DNA from 4 places in the Duganella sp. FT27W genome. Region 4 is predicted to be linked to each of the others. Evidence: predicted binding sites of a transcription regulator. Region 4 holds the regulator's gene; each other region holds the start of a gene.
What was found. The regulator sigma-54, encoded in region 4, starts transcription at its own class of promoters, with help from an activator protein. The targets are predictions, from matches to a motif close to TGGCANGNAANCTGCTTT.

Region 1 (4,664 bases), on a different contig from region 4:
CAGCGCCAACGGTTTATCGCCAGATGTCATATGACACGTATCAACTCGGTCTGGGGTGTGCTACACTTTTACGGTTTTTGCAGCACCGTGGGTGCGGTGGTTGTCCGTAGAAGCTACGGCAACGTATATTTTTTATAAGAGAAATGTACAGGGCTGCTAACTAATCATGCCGCGCGAGCGGTATTCATCTTATGTCATTGTCGATTCCTGTTCCTCGTCGTGCGTCCCGCACGCGCGCGATCGCCGCCTCAGCGTGTACACGCCATGGCGGACCGCATGGTATCGATGCCGGTTACACCCTCCTCATGCACCCCCCGATTTGCCTTGCCGCCAGTACGATCAGCGACCGGGCCATAGTTTTACCCGAGCATCACACTATTCCGCAGTCTTAATCGATTTTTACACATCAGCATCAGAAGGGAAGCCAGCATGAAGATCCATGAGTATCAAGGCAAAGAAATCCTCCGGAAATACGGAGTGACGGTACCACGCGGTATTCCGTGCCTGTCCGTCGAAGAGGCAGTAAAAGCTGCTGAAACCTTGGGCGGCCCGGTCTGGGTTGTAAAAGCACAAATCCACGCCGGTGGCCGTGGTAAAGGCGGCGGCGTGAAAGTCGCAAAATCGCTGGAACAAGTTAAAGAATTCTCCGAGCAAATCCTGGGCATGCAACTGGTCACGCACCAGACCGGTCCAGAAGGCCAAAAAGTACGTCGCCTGCTGATCGAAGAAGGCGCAGACATCAACAAGGAACTGTACGTATCGCTGGTCACCGACCGCGTATCGCAGCGCGTTGTTCTGATGGCCTCGTCGGAAGGCGGCATGGACATCGAAGAAGTCGCTGAATCGCACCCTGAACTGCTGCACTCGATCGCCATCGATCCATCGGTTGGCCTGACCGACGCTGAAGCTGCCGGCATCGCTGCCAAAATCGGCGTACCAGAAGCCTCGATCCCTGACGCCGTCACCAACCTGCAAGGCCTGTACAAAGCCTACTGGGAAACCGACTCGTCGCTGGCCGAAATCAACCCGCTGATCCTGACCGGTTCGGGCAAAGTTATCGCCCTGGACGCCAAGTTCAACTTCGACGCCAACGCACTGTTCCGTCAACCAGAAATCGTCGCTTACCGCGATCTGGACGAAGAAGATCCAGCTGAAGTCGAAGCGTCGAAATTCGACCTCGCTTACATCTCGCTCGACGGCAACATCGGCTGCTTGGTGAACGGCGCCGGCCTGGCCATGGCCACCATGGACACCATCAAGCTGTTCGGCGGCGAGCCGGCCAACTTCCTCGACGTTGGCGGTGGCGCCACGGCTGAGAAAGTCACCGAAGCGTTCAAGATCATGCTGAAAAACCCAGGCCTGAAAGCCATCCTGGTGAACATCTTCGGCGGCATCATGCGTTGCGACGTGATCGCCGAAGGCGTGATCACCGCAGTGAAAGCCGTGTCGCTGAACGTGCCGCTGGTCGTGCGCATGAAGGGCACCAACGAAGATCTGGGCAAGAAGATGCTGGCCGATTCCGGTCTGCCGATCATCGCAGCCGACACCATGGAAGAAGCAGCGAAGAGCGTTGTTGCAGCTGCTGCCGGTCAAGCTTAATTAAGGAATCACTATGTCCATTCTGATCAATAAAGATACCAAAGTCGTAACCCAAGGTATTACCGGTAAAACCGGCCAATTCCACACCCGCGGTTGCCGCGACTACGCGAACGGCAAAAATGCCTTCGTGGCAGGCGTGAACCCAAAGAAAGCCGGCGAAGACTTCGAAGGCATTCCAATTTTCGCTAACGTTGCAGAAGCGAAAAAAGAAACCGGCGCCAACGTGTCGGTCATCTACGTCCCACCAGCAGGCGCAGCCGCCGCAATTTGGGAAGCCGTAGAAGCCGAGCTGGACCTGGCAATTTGCATTACCGAAGGCATTCCGGTGCGCGACATGATGGCACTGAAAGACCGCATGGCCAAAGCCGGTTCGAAAACCCTGCTGCTGGGCCCTAACTGCCCAGGCCTGATCACCCCTGACGAAATCAAGATCGGCATCATGCCAGGTCACATCCATAAAAAGGGTCGTATCGGCGTGGTGTCGCGTTCGGGTACCCTGACCTATGAAGCAGTGGGTCAGCTGACCGCACTGGGCCTGGGCCAATCGTCGGCAGTTGGTATCGGCGGCGACCCGATCAACGGTCTGAAGCACATCGACGTCATGAAGATGTTCAACGACGATCCTGATACCGACGCGGTCATCATGATCGGCGAAATCGGTGGTCCGGACGAAGCCAACGCCGCTTATTGGATCAAAGACAACATGAAAAAACCAGTGGTCGGCTTCATCGCCGGTGTGACCGCTCCTCCGGGCAAGCGCATGGGCCACGCCGGCGCGCTGATCTCCGGCGGCGCTGACACCGCACAAGCCAAGCTGGAAATCATGGAAGCTTGCGGCATCACCGTCACCAAAAACCCGTCGGAAATGGCGCGTCTGCTGAAAGCCATGCTGTAATCACAGGCTTTACTGCAACATAACAAAAGGGAGCCGTGTGCTCCCTTTTGTCATTTTTGATTGACGAAAATTGTCAGCGCTGACAAATCGCGCCAGCGCGACTGACAAAAAACGGCAGTTTTGACACTGCCGCAGCATGGTTTGCCCCGGCGCAGAGCTGGCACGGCGATTGCGATATCTCAGGTGTGACACTGACCCATCTCAACCCCGGAGACGCAACCATGAAATCCCTCAAACACATGAAGTCCATGAAATCCCAGGCCCAGGCCGGCTTCACCCTGATCGAACTGATGATCGTGGTGGCCATTATCGGCATCCTGGCTGCAGTCGCCATTCCTGCTTACAGCAATTACACGGTCAAGGCCAAAGTCGCCAACATCCTGGCGGCAGCGGACGCGACCAAAACCGCCGTGGCGCTGTGCGCCCAGGAAGCTGGCGGCGCAGTCACCAATTGTACGTCCGGCTCCAATGGTGTTCCGACTGTGACGGCCACCAAGGAAGTGGCCTCCGGCTCCGTTACTGGAGGCACCATCACCCTGGTGCTGGCCGAGGGCGTCGCTACTGACTCCAAGGACAAGACTGTCACTTTTACGCCGGTCATCGATGCTGGCGCTACCAGCGTGAGCTGGACCGTCGATACCACCTTGGCCAACGCAGCTGCAGTCGAAGCGTTGAAGAAAAACAATAAAACAGCCGTCACCACCCCAGCAGGTAGCTAACACGGCAAGAGGAATCGGCCATGCGCCGATTCCTCTCATAGGCTATTGATCATAACTGTGGAAAAACGGTTGTAACACTTCCCCCGCCGCACCTGGCGCACCCACCCAGCCTTGCAAGGCACCGGGCCAGGCGCCACCTAGCGGCAACAGCATGAACCGGCCGGAGATTTCTCCCACCTTGTCCAGCGCGACGATGGTTTCCGGCTGGGTTCCCTTATTCCCCAAGCCCCCGATGACCGCGTTGTGACTGAGCAGCGTGCGCGCGCCGTGACGCTCGACCGCCACATCGGCGGCCGGCAGCGCCAGCGCAAAGCCGGCGCCGGCAGCGTCCGACAGGACCGCCAATTCGGTCTGGCGCCGGTTACCCTGGAAGCGCAGATCGGCACGATTGAGGTGGTACACGCCGAATTCGTTCAATTGATCCTTGCCCGGATAGCCGGCATACGGTCCCTGGCCGATCCAGCGGAACTCGCCGATCCCAGCCGGCGCCACCAGCGACAAGCCCGCCTCCGAGACGATGGCGCCCGGCGCCAGCGGGCGATATGCATAGCTGACGGCAAGCGCGCCCTTGCCATCGATCTCGAGCGTATAAGCGCCGCTTAAACCTTGCTCCTTGCTGATTGCGGCACTGGCATCGCCGGTGGGTAGCAGGTCGTCGGGCAGCGCGGCATTTTTTGGCATTGCTTGCGTTGCTGCCGTCACCGGCAGACGTGGCGCTGCGTCCGCCGCAGCCGCCGGCTGGTCTGGCGCATTCGCCGTTGCCGCTGCAGCAGCGGTAGGCTGGTGTTGGGCCACACCTGCCGTCTTCGCCTTGGTAGCCACCGGCAGGAGGCGGGACGCATCGGCCATCACTGCGGCAGTCGCCTCAGGCAGGCGATACGTCGCCTGCACCGACAGCCGTACGCGGTCGCCAATCCGGTCCGCCCGGATTACCGGCAGTTCGGCCTTCTCCAGTATCGACGCCGGCCAGGTGCCGGACTTGGCCGCACCCAGCGCCTCGGCCATGGTGAACTTGCGGCCGCCATGGGGGTGGATGCCATCGACCAGCGTTCGGCCCGCGCGGTCGCGGATCGTCAGCGCGCCGGTCGCGCGTTGCACGCTCAATACCCATTGCGTCGTGGTGATGGAAACCGTGCCGGCCTCGTCTGCCAGCACCGGGGCTGCTGTCGCAGCAGTGGCGGCGGTCCAGTCGAACTGCGACGGTTCCGCGCGCACCAGGCGCAAGCTGCGTTCGTTGATTTGCAGGCCATGCTCGTCCACCGCGCGCAATTGCAAAACCAGCACATCGGTGAGTATTGCTGCCGGCGCCGGAATGTCCACCGCGATGGTGGTGGCCTGACTGGAGCGCGCCGGCGCCGACAGCGCTTGCTTGCCTTGCTGGCGCGTCACACCGTTCTGTTGCAAAGCCCAGTGCAGGGTGATGCCTTGCAAGCTGCGGAAGTCGTGGCGGT
Region 2 (4,664 bases), 150 kb from region 4:
AGTACATCGAGTAATTGAGATCCTGGACGCGGCCATTCTTGATCAGGTCCTGGCGTTCGCGCGCCAGCATCGAGCCGCCATCCCACGGCAGCACGGCCACGTTGGCGTCCCACGGATCGGACCACACGTTGACCTGCTGGTCGAACAGCTTTTCACCCTTGCGGTTGCCGCCGCCTTTCTTCGACAGGAAGCTGCGGCCCTCGTCGGCCTCGCGCGCACCGAAGTCGTTGAACATATAGGCCAGGATGTCGGACGTGGCGGCCGGTTCAAGCACCACCGTGTAGCGGCCCGGTTCCAATGCCTTGGCTTCCACCGAGCGCAAGGCTTTTTCGATGGCGACGTTGGATGCTTCACGCGCGTCGAATTTGGATGCATCGCCCACGCTGCGCTTGGCCCAGCCCGAACCGCGCCCGTCTTCGGTGCGCACCGTAATGGTGAAGTCCAGTCCAGTATCGCGCTGGAAGCCGAAGACGCCATTGGAGTTGGCCACCGCCGTGAACTTGGCGCTGTCGGCAAAAAAGCCCGCTGCCACCAGCTTGTTCTTGCGGCTGTTCTCGATGCTGTAGGCGGCCACCTGGGCGCGGAATTCCGGGTCGATGTCGGCGGTCTTCTGGAAGAACGTTTCGCTGGCCTTGTATTGCTGTTTCGATGGCGTGGGCATGAACTCCGGGTTGTCCGGGGCCAGGCGCGCCAGTTCCTCGGCGCGACGCACCGCGCGTTCGATCGATTTGTCGTCGAACTCATTGATGGTGGCGATGCCCTGCTTCTTGCCGAAGGCGACCGCGATCGCCAGTTCGGTATTTTCGATCAGGCCAGCCGTGGAGACGGCGTTGCGCGCGTAGCGGATGTTACCGTTACGGCTGCCGGTCAGGTTCACTTCGCACTGGTCGGCGCTGGTCAGTGCCAGCACCTTGTCGCAAATGCGCTTGGCGTCGTCCTGGTTGAGGTTTTTCATTGGTCAGGGTCTCCGGCTTAAGCGATCTTGCGCGCAGTATTAATCACGTTAACCCCGTTAAAGCGGGTCGTACTGGCGCCATGCGACACCACCGACGATTGCGAAGGCTGGCCTTTGCCGTCAAAGAAGGAGCCGCCCATGCGCCAATCGCGCTCGTCGCACATGGCCGTGCAGGCGTTCCAGAATTCCTGGGTGTTCGACTGGTAGGCCACGTCTTCGAGCATCTGGCCGATCTTGCCGTTCTTGATCTCGTAGTACAGCTGACCGCCGAACTGGAAGTTGTAGCGCTGCTGGTCGATCGAGAACGAACCGTCGCCCACGATATAGATGCCCTTCTTGACGTCCTTGACCATCTCGTCCGGGGTAAGCTGCTTTTTACCGGCCTGCAGCGACACATTGGGCATGCGCTGGAACTGCACGCTGCTCCAGTTGTCGGCATACGAGCAGCCGTGCGATTCCTTCTCGCCGATGATGGCTGCCTGGTCGCGCGTGGCCTGGTAATTGACCAGGATGCCGTCCTTGATGATATCCCAGCGCTTGCACGGCACGCCCTCGTCGTCGTAGCCCACGTTGGCCAGCGAGCCTGGCGTGGTCTTGTCGGCGACGATGTTGACGATATCGGAGCCGTACTTGAATTTCTTGGTTTCCCATTTATCGAGCGTGGCGAAGCTGGTGCCGGCGAAGTTGGCCTCGTAACCGAGCACGCGATCGAGTTCGGTCGGGTGCCCCACTGATTCGTGGATGGTCAGCCAAAGGTGCTCGGGCGTAAGCACCAGGTCGTATTTGCCCGGCTCCACCGACTTGGCGGTCAGCTTCTGTTTTGCCTGTTTGCCGGCCGCGCGCGCATCTTCGATCAGGTCATAGGACTTGGTGTACAGCGTGGTCACGCCGCCGGCCGCCTTGACCTTGTGCTCGGGGCGCGCATCCAGGTATTCGTAGCCCATGCCCACCGGCGCCGACAGGCCCTGGCGGGTGCGGAACTTGTTGCTCTTCTGGTCCACGGCGGTGGCGTACACCGGCATCCACAGGCGGTGCACGTCCTGGTCGATATACGAGCCGTCGGTGGACGCGAAGTATTTTTGCTGGTTCACCTGGAACAGCATCGACTGCATGAAGCTCGCGCCGCCGTCCATGCCGGCCTTGTTGGCAGTGATCAGCAGCTCGGCCTTTTCCTTGATCGGCACCGTGCGCCAGTCCTTGACGATGGGCGTGGCCCACGCCACTTCGCCCAGGCTTTTCACCGGCGCCAGCACGACAGGTTCGGTTTGCAGCTTGGCGTTGGCGCGGGCAATCGCCACGGCCTGGCGCGCGGCGCCGGCCACGCCGTCGGGCGTCATGTCGTTGGTGGCGGCAAAGCCGTAGGCGCCGCCGGCGATCACGCGCACGCCCACGCCGGCAGATTCGGTGTTGACCACGTTTTCCACGTTGAGGTCGCGGGTGGTGATGAACTGGTTCAGGTAGCGGCCCACGCGCACGTCGCAGTAACTGGCGCCGGCCTGGGTGGCGGCCGTCATCGCGGTATCGGCCAGCATTTTCTTGAACTGCAGGGCGACCGGGTTGAGTAATTCTTCGGCCGCGATGGCGCGGCCAAAAGCGGGCAGCAACATCGTGCCCAGCGCCAGACTACCAATGTTGAGGAATGCACGTCGTTCCATCATCTCTCCAAATGTGAGACAGGAGCACCTCGCAAAACCCTTGTGGGATGGTTCGAGGTTTCCCTGATTCGGGCCAGCCGCCCTGGGCAACAGAAAGGCAATATTAGCGCCTGATCAACGAAAGGGATAGCAATATGTATGCCATCTGCCACAGCGATACACTGCGTTACAAGCGGCGCCACACTTGCGCGATTTTTACGCTGGCGCCGATTCGCTTGACCTGCGTGCGGTCCTCGCCCATGATCGCGCAGGGCGGCCGCACGGCGCCGCCATTGAACCCTCAGGAGACCGAGTATGAAGAAATACCTCGTGGCCGCTCTGGCCTGCACCACGCTGTTCGCCGCCACTGGCGCCTCGGCGCAGGCGGTGGATGCGAAGCTCAAGGACGCCATCGGCGCCAGCTCGCGCACGCCCGCCAACGTGCAGCGCGACGCCGCCCGCCATCCTTACGAGACCCTGGCCTTCTTCGGCATTCGCCCGAACATGACGGTGGTGGAACTGTCGCCGGGCGCTGGCTGGTACACCGAGATCCTGGCGCCGTACCTGCGCGACAACGGCAAGCTGATCGCCGCCGGCAACGACCTGACGTCGCCCAACGAGCGCGAACGCAAGGGCGCCGAGCGCTTCATGGAGCGCCTGAACGCCAATCCGGCCGTGTACAACAAGGTGGCGCTGGGCGTGTTCTCGCCGCCGCGCAAATACGAATTCGCACCAAATAACAGCGTCGACATGGTGCTCACGTTCCGCAACATCCACAACTGGATTCCGACCGGCCCGGACAACCTCAAGGCGCTGTTTACCAGCGTGTACGACAGCCTGAAACCGGGCGGCGTATTCGGCGTGGTGGAGCACCGCCTGCCGGCCTCCAAAACCCAGGACGCCACTGCCAGCAGCGGCTACATGCACGAGAAGTACGTGATCGGCCTGGCCGAAGCGGCAGGCTTCAAGCTGGCCGCCAAATCGGAGATCAACGCCAATCCCAAGGACACGGCCGACCACAAGAACGGCGTGTGGGCATTGCCACCCACCTTCACCAACAAGGATGAAGACCGCGCCAAGTACCAGGCCATCGGCGAGAGCGATCGCATGACGCTCAAATTCGTCAAGCCGTAAGTGTTATGCCGGCCGGGGATGCGCCCCGGCCTCAGCCCAGCTGCTGCAAGATCTCGCGGTAAATTGCCGTCAACGGCACCGATTTTTCCACCGCCCCGCGCTTGACCGCCTCCTTCGGCATGCCGTACACCACGCACGACGCCTCGTCCTGCGCCACGGTGCGCGCGCCCGCCTTGAGCATCTCCAGCAGGCCTGCCGCGCCGTCGTCCCCCATCCCCGTCATGATCACGCCCAGCGCATTGGCGCCGGCCGCGCGCGCGGTCGAACGGAACAGCACATCCACCGACGGCCGGTGGCGATTGACCAGCGGACCATCGACTACCTCGACAAAATACTGTGCACCATTGCGGCGCAGGAGCATGTGTTTGCCGCCGGGCGCGATCAGCACCTGGCCTTGCAGCACGCGGTCGTTATTGGCCGCTTCCTTGACGCGCACCTCGCATACGCTGTCGAGCCGCGCGGCAAAGGCGGCGGTGAATTTTTCAGGCATGTGCTGCACCACCACGATGCCGGGGCAAACGCGCGGCAGCGACGTAAGCACTTCTTCCAGCGCCTGGGTGCCGCCGGTGGAAGTGCCGATCGCCACGATCCGCTCGGTGGTCGCAGTCATGGGTCGCGTATCGCCCAGCGACAGCACCGCATCCGCATTGAGCTTGGCGGTCACCGGTGGCAATGGCGGCAGCGGCGCATGGTACGCGGACTTGACCACGTGGGCGCCGGCAGCCGTGCGCACGGCCGATACCAGTTCGTCCGAGCTGTCGTACAAAAACTGCTTGAGGTCCAGGCGCGGCTTGGTGATGACGGCCACGGCGCCAGCGGTCAAGGCTTCGACCGACGTCTGCGCGCCCTTCTCGGTGAGGGTGGAGCAGATCACCACGGGCGTGGGCCGCTCGGCCATGATCTTGCGCAGGAACGAGATGCCGTCCATCTTCGGCATTTCG
Region 3 (4,664 bases), 140 kb from region 4:
CCGCCGAACACCAGGTGTCGCACCCCACCATTTATCGCTACCTGCGCCGCTACTGGCAGCGCGGGCAAACCCCCAACGCGCTGCTGCCCGACTACTGCAATTCCGGCGGCAAGGGCAAGGTGCGGCAATCGTCGGAAGGCATCAAGCGCGGCCGGCCGCGCAAGAATGGCGCTGACGACGGCCCCGGCCTGAACGCCGACGAGGACATCCGCCGCATCTTCCGGGTGGCGATCGCCCGCTACGCGGCCAGTCACGACAAGTTTTCGCGCCTGGGAGCCTACCAGCAGATGCTCGATGAATTCTTCATCGAGCGCCGCATCGATCCCGCCAGCGGCCGGGTACAGGCGGCGCCGCAGCGCCGCGCGGTCATGCTGCCCACCTTTGGCCAGTTCAATTACTGGCTCGACCACGACGACGACCGCCCGCCGGAAGTGGCGCGCCGCAGTAGCAGTCCCGGCCCCGGTTCCGGCGCCAGTGCCTTTGCCGGCGCGGCGCAGGCGCTGCGCGGCGCATCGGCGGTCCCGGTTCCGGTTTCGGCCACGCGCATGACCGTGGCGGCAACCACCACAGCGGCCGGCTCCGGTGCGGTGCAGGCGTCGCCATGGCCGTCCGCGCCTGGCCGTCCCGGCGCCAGCTACCAGCTCGACGTCGTGCGCGCCGAGGTGCAACTGGTGTCGCGCGCCGACCGCGAACAGGCCATCGGCCGCCCGCACATCTACGTGGTGCAGGATACCTACAGCCGCATGATCACCGGCATCCACGTGGGCCTGGGGCCGGCCAGCTGGTCGCAGGCGATGCTGGCGCTGGCCAACTGCGGCGCCGACAAGCAGCGCTACAGCCAGCATTACGGCCGCCGCATCGAGGCGGCCCAGTGGCCGGGCTGCCATCTGCCCGACACCCTGTTCGTCGCTGCGCCGCTGGCCGCGCTGGCAGGCGCCGAATGGGGCGATGGCGGCACCCTGCGCACCAACTTCAACTTGCGCTGCATCGCCGCCGAGCAGGGGGCCGGCGACTGGCAAGAGGTACTGGCAAGGCGCTTCCGGCTGCTGGCGCCTGACGTCGCCGGTGGCGCAGATAATGTAGTCAACGCGGTAGTCAATGCGACAGCCAATGCGGCCGGCGCACCGTGCCGGCTCGACGGCGTGCTCGATGTGGCGCAGTTCACCCGCATCGTTATCGACTGCGTTTTGTACTACAACAGCCGCCAGCCGGCGCCTGACGCCGCCACGCCGGCGGCATTGTGGGACTGGGGCGTGGAGCACCGGGGCGGCGCGCTCAAGACTTATCCCGAGCACCTGGTGCGCTGCAGCCTGATGCCGGTGGCCACCGCCATCGTGGGCTGCGACGGCATCCATTTCGCCGACAGTATTTATACTTGTGCGCGTGCAGTCCAGGAGCGCTGGTACGAGCGCGCGCGCCAGCGCGGCAGCTGGCAAGTGAAGGTGGCGCACGACCCGTCCAACCTCGACACGATCTACCTGCTCGACGCCGCCGCGCCGATGCAGTTCCACGCCTGCCACCTGGCCGACGCCAGCGGCGTGCGCCGCCACCTGAGCGCAGTGGAAATGGCGTATCTGCCGGCCGCCGTTGCGGTGACCGCGCCAGCGCTTGCCACCGTTCGCACCAATACTCCCGCCCTGGTCAGCTTCGCCGGCTGATTCCTCCCTCTCTCAATTTTCACACGCTGCACCGCCATGCACCACCGCCATCTGGTGGTGCGTGCGCTTGTGCGTCGCTGTAGTTGCGGTGTCCGGCGCCGCCATGAATAAAGTCTGTTTCAGGTAAATAAAGTTTATCGCTGGAGGCGTTCGGCGGCGTGCCGAAAGCACCCGCAGCGCACTGCCGAAAAAACTTTGTTCGATGAAGCAGGCCTTGCAGTTAAAGGGCTGCTTCGATGATGAACGATGTTTATTCGTCTTTCCAATATGGCACGTTGCTTGCTATGAAGGGGACTATGGGGAAGCAAGTAACCCCGGGGTTTTTCAGTGAAAATGGCGAGGAAAGCAGATGGAAAGCAAAACAGTAAAACCGTTTAAATCGTTTAGCTCTTTTACCCGCAGAGACTTCTTGTATCGGGCCGCAGCGGTGGGCGGCACCAGCCTGTTGTTGACCACCATGAACGCATGGGGCATGGGCATCAACTCCACCGTGTCGGCGCCGCCGGCACTGACCGGCAGCGGCAAGGGCAAGAAGGTGGTGATCCTGGGTGCCGGCCTGGCCGGCCTGACCGCCGCCTACGAGCTGGGCAAACTGGGCTACCAATGCCAGATCCTCGAAGCGCGCGACTTTGCCGGTGGCCGCTGCCAGACCGCCCGCAAGGGCTTCTCGCTGACCGAACTCGGTGGCGAAAAGCAGACCTGCGCTTTCGACGCCGGCCAGTACATCAACCACGGCCCATGGCGCATTCCGCTGCACCACCAGTCCACGCTGCACTACACGCGCCTGTTCGAAGTGCCGCTGGAAGTGATGGTCAATGAAAACGACCACTCTTATGTGTACTCCGAAAACGCCGGCCCGTTCGCGGGCAAGCGCATGCGCATCAAGGAGGTCAAGGCCGACATGCGTGGCCACGTCGACGAACTGCTGGCCAAGTCGATCAAGAACAAGCAGCTTGACCAATCGCTGAGCGCCGACGACCAGCGCCTGCTGCTCGACTACCTGGTGCACGAGGGCCAGTTGTCGGCCTCCGACCTGGCTTACCGTGGCCGCCCGGGCCGGGGTTATGCCGTGTACCCCGGCGCCGGCATGGAACCGGGACCGGGCAAGGCGTCCGATCCGCTCGGTTTCAAGGACTTGCTGGAATCGAAGCTGGGCAATGTGTACAGCGCGGTGCACGACTTCCCGATGCAGGCCACCATGTTCCAGCCGGTGGGCGGCATGGACGCGATTCCGAAAGCGTTTGAAAAGCGCCTCGGTAAAGTGATCCGCTACCGCGCCGAAGTGCAAACCATCCGCCAGAACGACAAGGGCGTGACCATCGCCTTCAAGGACACCGCCAGTGGCAAGGCCAGCACCGTCACCGCCGACTACTGCCTGTGCACCATTCCCTTGTCCGTGCTGCGCCAGATCGATACCGATTTTTCGGACAAGTTCAAGAAGGCTGTGGCCACCGTGGCTTACGCGCCGGTGGGCAAAATCGGCCTGCAAATGAAACGCCGCTTCTGGGAAGAGGACGACCAGATCTACGGCGGCCACGTGCTGACCGACCTGCGCGGGATTAACACCATCTCGCTGCCGTCGTCGAACTGGCAAAAGCAGAAAGGCGTGGTGCTCGGTTATTACCAGTACCAGACCGCCGCCATCGAGGTCAGCGCCCTGACGCCGGCCGAACGCGCCGAGTTCGCGGTGGCCGCCGGCGAGAAGATCTTCCCGCAGTACCGCAAGGAATACGAGAACGCATTCTCCGTGGCGTGGCACCGGGTGCAGTACAACCTCGGTGGCTGGGCCGAGTGGACCGACAAGACCCGTGCTGCCGCCTATCCCACGCTGGTGGAAGGCGAGGGCCGCATCATGCTGGCCGGCGAACACCTGAGCTATCTGACCGGCTGGCAGGCCGGCGCCATCGAATCGGCATGGCAGCAGATCGCCCGCATCCACGCGAGGGCCAGCGCATGAAGCAAATACTGACCACCGCCCTGATGAGCGCCGCCGCGCTGGCCGCCACCGCGCTGCTGGCCGCCGCGCCGGCCCGGGCCCAGAGCCCGGACGGCAAGGCGCTGTTCCTGAAAAACTGCGCGGCCTGCCACCAGGCCAGCGGCAAGGGCATCCCGGGCGCATTTCCGGCGCTGGCCGGCAGCAAGTTCGTCACCGGCGACCATGCCGAAGTGGCCGGCGTGCTGCTCAAGGGGCGCGGCGGCATGCCGGACTTTTCCGAAACCATCAACGACCGCGACCTGGCCGCCATCCTGACCTACGTGCGCGGCGAATGGGGCAACAAGGCCGATGCGCTGACCGAAGACGAAATCCACAAGCTGCGCACCGCGCTGGGCGTGGCGCAATTCGTCACGGCCGAAATGTCGAACAAACATTAAACCCTGGAGAGAGAGAACCATGAAAAAAATCGTTGCCACCGTGTTGACCCCGATTGCCTTCGGCCTGCTGTGCGGCGCCGCCCAGGCGGCAGACATCGTTCGCCACAAGATCCCGAACTCGGACTTCCCGATCGCGCTGGCCGTGACCATTCCGCCGACCGCCACCATCCACTTCATCAGCGGCCAGGTGCCGGCGGTGGTGAACAAGGAAGCCGCCGGCGACTCGCTGGCCGCCTTCGGCGACACCAAGACCCAGACCGAAACGGTGCTCAAGAAGATCAAGGAAATCCTCGAAGGCATGAAGCTGCAAATGTCCGACGTGGTCAAGATGCAGGTGTTCCTGGTGGGCGATCCGGCCAAGGGCGGCAAGGCCGATACCAAGGGCTTCATGGAAGGTTACACCCAGTACTTCGGCGGCACCCAGCCGAACCTGCCGGCACGCGCCGTGGTCCAGGTGGCGGGGCTGAGCAACCCGGGCTGGCTGGTCGAGATCGAAGTAGTCGCCGCAAAAAAATAATAGTCATCGCAGGTCTTACTTTGTAATTTTTCCAAAAATGGGGATGTAAAAATATGCACAAGACCACACTCAAGATCGGCGTTGCCGCCGTCCTGTCCACCCTGGCGTTCGGCGCC
Region 4 (4,664 bases):
CATCATCGACCGGTTCAGCGTGGTGCGCATGACCAAGGACGGCAAGCCGGCTTATATCATTTCCGGCGACAAGCTCACCCACCTGCCGGCCGAAGAAGCGTCCGACATCATCAAGCCCTATATCAACACCTTGTCGGCCGAGCATCCGCCAATGACGGTGCGCGGCGACACCGCCCGCGTCGATCAGGACAACTCGCGCGTCAAGCTCGACGGCAACGTCAGCGTGGTGCGCCCGGCCAGTGGCAAGAGCCAGGCCATGAGCCTGACCACGTCCACGCTCACCGTGTTCCCGGACGAACAACGGATGGAAACCGTCGCACCGGTCGAACTGCACCTGGGCAAGACGGTGGCCACGGGCGTGGGCATGACCGCCAACAATGCAACGCTGCAAACCCAACTGGGTGGACGCGGCAAGATCACCGTGCCGCCGCATGCGGCACGCTAAAGGAAGATTATGAGAGCAATCACCAAGCAAACCTTCTGGTCGGCGGCACTGCTGCTGGCAGCACTGGCCATCCCGGCGCACGCCGAAAAAGCCGACTCCAACAAGCCGATCGAAGTGTCGTTCGACCAGGCCGACTCCGACGACGTCAAGCAGATCAAGACCTTCACCGGCAACGTCATCCTCACGCGCGGCACCATCCGCATGACCTCGCCCAAGGCGGTGGTCACGCAAGATCCCGAGGGCTACCAGTTCGTGGTGCTCACCGGCACGCCCGGCGTGCAGGCAACGTTTCGCCAGAAGCTTGACGGCGACACCGACAAATGGGTGGAAGGCCAGGCCGACCGCATCGAATACGACGACAAGACCGAGCTGGTCAAGCTGATTTCCAAGGGCCGCATCAAGCAGCTCGAGTCGGGCAAGGTCACCAGCCAGGTCGATGGCGAGTTCATCTCGTACGACAGCCGCCGCGAAGTGTTCGCGGTCAAGAACAGCAGCAGCGGCGAGAGCAAACCGGGCGCCGGCCGCGGCACCATGGTGATCCAGCCGTCGTCCAAGCGCCCGCCGATCGCGCCGGCGCAGCCGGTGCCTGCCACCCAGCCTGCGGGGAAATGACATGGAACCAAGTTGCGGTAGCACCCTGATCGTTCGCGGCCTGCAGAAAAGCTATGGCAAGCGCCAGGTCGTGCACGACGTCTCGCTGCAAGTAGAGTGCGGCGAAGTGGTGGGTTTGCTCGGCCCCAACGGCGCCGGCAAGACCACGTCGTTTTACATGATCGTCGGCCTGGTACCGTCCGACGCCGGCACCATCGATATCGGCGGCGTCGACGTCTCGTCACTGCCGATCCACCGCCGCGCCTCGCTCGGCCTGTCGTACCTGCCGCAGGAAGCGTCGGTGTTCCGCAAGCTGACGGTGGAAGAAAATATTCGCGCTGTCCTCGAAATTCAAAAAGTGGACGGCAAGCCTTTATCCAAGGCTGACATTACTGAACGGCTCAATACCCTGCTGGCCGATTTGCAAATCGAGAAGCTGCGCGACAACCCCGCGCTCTCGCTCTCCGGCGGCGAACGCCGCCGGGTGGAGATCGCCCGTGCGCTGGCCACCAACCCGCGCTTCGTGCTGCTCGACGAACCATTCGCCGGGGTCGACCCGATTGCCGTGATCGAGATCCAGCGCATCGTGCGCTTTCTCAAGGAGCGGCAAATCGGCGTCCTCATTACCGATCACAATGTGCGCGAGACGCTGGGCATCTGCGACCGCGCATATATCATCAACCAGGGCTCGGTGCTGGCGTCGGGCCGTCCGGACGACATCATCGCCGACGAGTCGGTGCGCCGCGTCTACCTGGGTGAACACTTCCGAATGTAATCCATGAAACAGTCGTTGCAACTGCGGACCTCGCAGCATCTCGCGCTGACGCCCCAACTGCAGCAATCGATCCGCTTGCTGCAGCTTTCCACGCTGGAGCTGCACCAGGAACTCGAACAACTCCTGACCGACAATCCCTTGCTCGAGCGGCTCGACGATCCGCTCGACCATTCTCTGCGGCTGTTGTCCGACGGCGCCATCAGCCAGCAGGCGCCGTCCGGCGAAGCACCGTCCGAATCGGGTCCGCAGGAAGCGGCGCCCGCCGGCGAGGCCGACGCCTACGACGGCCCCGCCGCCGATACCGAAAGTACCACCGCCGAAGCGGACATGGACTGGAGCGACGCCGGCCGCAGCAAGGCGCCCGACGACGAAGACGCGCGTCCGCAAATCGAAGCGCACCACTGCACCCTGCGCGAGCACCTGATGGAGCAGATGCGGGTGACCGTGCTCGAGCTGCGCGACCGCGCGCTGGTCGAACTGATCATCGATGCACTCGACGAAAACGGCTACCTCGAAGAAGCGCTCGACGAGATCCACGCGCGCCTGCCCGAGGAACTGGAAGTGGAACTCGACGAGCTGCAAACGGCGTTGTCGCTGCTGCAAAGTTTCGACCCTGCAGGGGTGGGGGCGCGCAATGCGGCCGAGTGCCTGGCGCTGCAAATCAAGCGCTTGCCCGGCATCCCGATGGTGACGCGACGGATGGCCGTGGCCATCGTCGAAAAGCACCTGACGTGGTTTGCCCAGCGCGATTTCAACAAGCTGAAAAAAGCGCTGCTGTGCGACGACGAAGACCTGCGCGAAGCGCAGACCGTGATCCGCCAGTGCAATCCGCACCCCGGTGCGGCGTTCGCCTCCGACGTCTCCGACTACGTGGTGCCGGACGTGATCGTGAAAAAATCGCGCACCGGTTGGCAGGTCAGCCTGAACAACGACGTCATGCCGCGCCTGCGTGTGAACGCCATGTACGCCAACCTGCTCAAGCAGGGCAAAGGTGAGGGCGCCATGGGCGCGCAGCTGCAGGAGGCGAAGTGGCTGATCAAGAATATGCGCCAGCGGTTCGACACCATCCTGCGCGTGGCACAAGCGATAGTAGAACGACAAAAGAACTTTTTCTCGCACGGCGCGGTTGCCATGCGCCCCCTTGTGCTTCGCGAAATTGCTGATACACTGGGTTTACACGAGAGCACCATTTCTCGGGTAACAACTCAGAAATACATGCTGACTCCGCACGGCATGTTTGAGCTGAAATATTTTTTTGGTAGCCACGTCGCCACCGAAGCGGGAGGTGAAGCCAGTTCGACGGCGATACGGGCACTGATCGTGCAACTGACAGGAGCTGAAGACCCTAAAAATCCTTTATCCGACAGTAAGATTGCGGACATGCTGGGAGAACAGGGCATGGTGATTGCGCGACGCACTGTTGCCAAATATCGCGAAGCCCTCAAAATCCCTCCAGTCAGTCTCCGCAAGTCTTTGTAGTGCACTGGTTCCTGCGTGCCCGGCATCAATGGGCAACGCACTAACCGTCAGCGACATCTATCTTTAGGAGTGTGTATGAATCTCACCATCAGTGGACATCATCTCGAAGTGACCGCCGCCATTCGTGAATACGTGCAGAGCAAGCTCGAACGCGTGACACGGCACTTTGATCAAGTGATTGATATTGCTGTCATTCTGACCGTAGATAACCTTAAAGAGAAAACCAAGCGCCAAAAGGCTGAAATCAATCTGCGCCTGTCCGGTAAAACGGTCTACGTGGAAAGCCTGTCGCAAGACCTGTACGCTGCGATCGACACCCTGATCGACAAGCTGGACCGCCAGGTCATGAAGTACAAAGGCAAAGTCCAACAGCACGGCCACGATGCGATCAAGCATCTCCCGGATAACTTCGAACCAGCTGCCGCCGCCCTTTAACAACGGCGCGACACACCAACTAAGGGCGCTGAACGAGCGCCCTTTCTTGTTTCTGGAGCTACATGAAAATTGTTTATCTGGTTTATACCGTTCTCCTTTCCGCCTCCGCTGCTTCCGCCGTCGCCGCTACCTGCCAGCCGGCGCCGGCCGCCGTCATCGACATCGACGCCAACAGCTACTACAACGACGCCAACCATTCCGTGATCGACCCGGCGCGGCGCGCCAAAAACATTGCCAGCACCGAGCCGGTCGAACAATTCTTGTCTGGTGTCGCCCGCAACGCCAGCCGCTACCAGGCCAACAGCAAGCCGCAAGACGCCGCCTGCGCCTTGAACTGGCTGGATAGCTGGGCCGGCCAGCAGGCCATGCTGGGCAAGATGTCGAGCGAGCAGGCGTATTTCGTGCGCAAGTGGACGCTCGGTGGCCTCGCGCTCAGCTATGCGCGCGTGCAGGCAGCCGCCACGCCCGCGCAAAAGAAAGCGATCGAAGCGTGGCTGTCCACGCTGGCCGACGCCACGCTGGTCCACGCCGACACCCGCAAGGGCAAGCGCAACAACCATTACTACTGGGAAGGGCTGGCCGTGACTGCCGTCGGCGCCGTCACCCACGACCAGCGTTTATTAACATGGGGGCACGGCGTGTTCGACAACGCGATGGCCCAGGTCGCTTCGGACGGCGCGCTGCCAGCCGAGATGGCGCGCGGCGCCAAGGCGCTGCATTACCACGCGTTCGCTGCCGCGCCGCTGACCATGATGGCATCGATTCTTGACCTGCAATCGCCGACGCTGGACCGGCTGGTGACATACACGCTGGCCGCTGCGCGCAATCCGTCGACCATGAACCAGGTCACCGGCTTCAGGCAGGAAACAGTGACTGATATGCCGTTTGCCGTGATCTATGCGCGCCACATGGGGCACCCGCCGGCAGCCGCTGCAAAAT

Region 1: F8197_RS26130 (pilin) is a predicted target of sigma-54. The motif match lies at 2,653-2,670, and genes of this name have one in related genera.
Region 2: F8197_RS18990 (TldD/PmbA family protein) is a predicted target of sigma-54. The motif match lies at 2,737-2,754, and genes of this name have one in related genera.
Region 3: F8197_RS17765 (flavin monoamine oxidase family protein) is a predicted target of sigma-54. The motif match lies at 1,927-1,944, and genes of this name have one in related genera.

Annotation. Positions count from the first base shown of each region.
Region 1 is NZ_WHIV01000006.1:111,893-116,556, reverse strand. Features, by position in the region: gene sucC (ADP-forming succinate--CoA ligase subunit beta) at 430-1,599, shown strand; gene sucD (succinate--CoA ligase subunit alpha) at 1,613-2,494, shown strand; gene F8197_RS26130 (pilin) at 2,716-3,213, shown strand; gene F8197_RS26125 (glycoside hydrolase family 2 TIM barrel-domain containing protein) at 3,256-4,664, opposite strand, start outside.
Region 2 is NZ_WHIV01000004.1:410,425-415,088, forward strand. Features, by position in the region: gene F8197_RS18985 (TldD/PmbA family protein) at 1-955, opposite strand, end outside; gene F8197_RS18990 (TldD/PmbA family protein) at 973-2,610, opposite strand; gene F8197_RS18995 (class I SAM-dependent methyltransferase) at 2,905-3,723, shown strand; gene F8197_RS19000 (chemotaxis response regulator protein-glutamate methylesterase) at 3,755-4,664, opposite strand, start outside.
Region 3 is NZ_WHIV01000004.1:128,177-132,840, reverse strand. Features, by position in the region: gene F8197_RS17770 (Mu transposase C-terminal domain-containing protein) at 1-1,658, shown strand, start outside; gene F8197_RS17765 (flavin monoamine oxidase family protein) at 2,068-3,615, shown strand; gene F8197_RS17760 (cytochrome c) at 3,612-4,031, shown strand; gene F8197_RS17755 (RidA family protein) at 4,051-4,548, shown strand; gene F8197_RS17750 (TonB-dependent siderophore receptor) at 4,602-4,664, shown strand, end outside.
Region 4 is NZ_WHIV01000004.1:264,168-268,831, reverse strand. Features, by position in the region: gene lptC (LPS export ABC transporter periplasmic protein LptC) at 1-445, shown strand, start outside; gene lptA (lipopolysaccharide transport periplasmic protein LptA) at 455-1,057, shown strand; gene lptB (LPS export ABC transporter ATP-binding protein) at 1,059-1,811, shown strand; gene F8197_RS18330 (RNA polymerase factor sigma-54) at 1,815-3,290, shown strand; gene hpf (ribosome hibernation-promoting factor, HPF/YfiA family) at 3,366-3,725, shown strand; gene F8197_RS18320 (alginate lyase family protein) at 3,788-4,664, shown strand, end outside.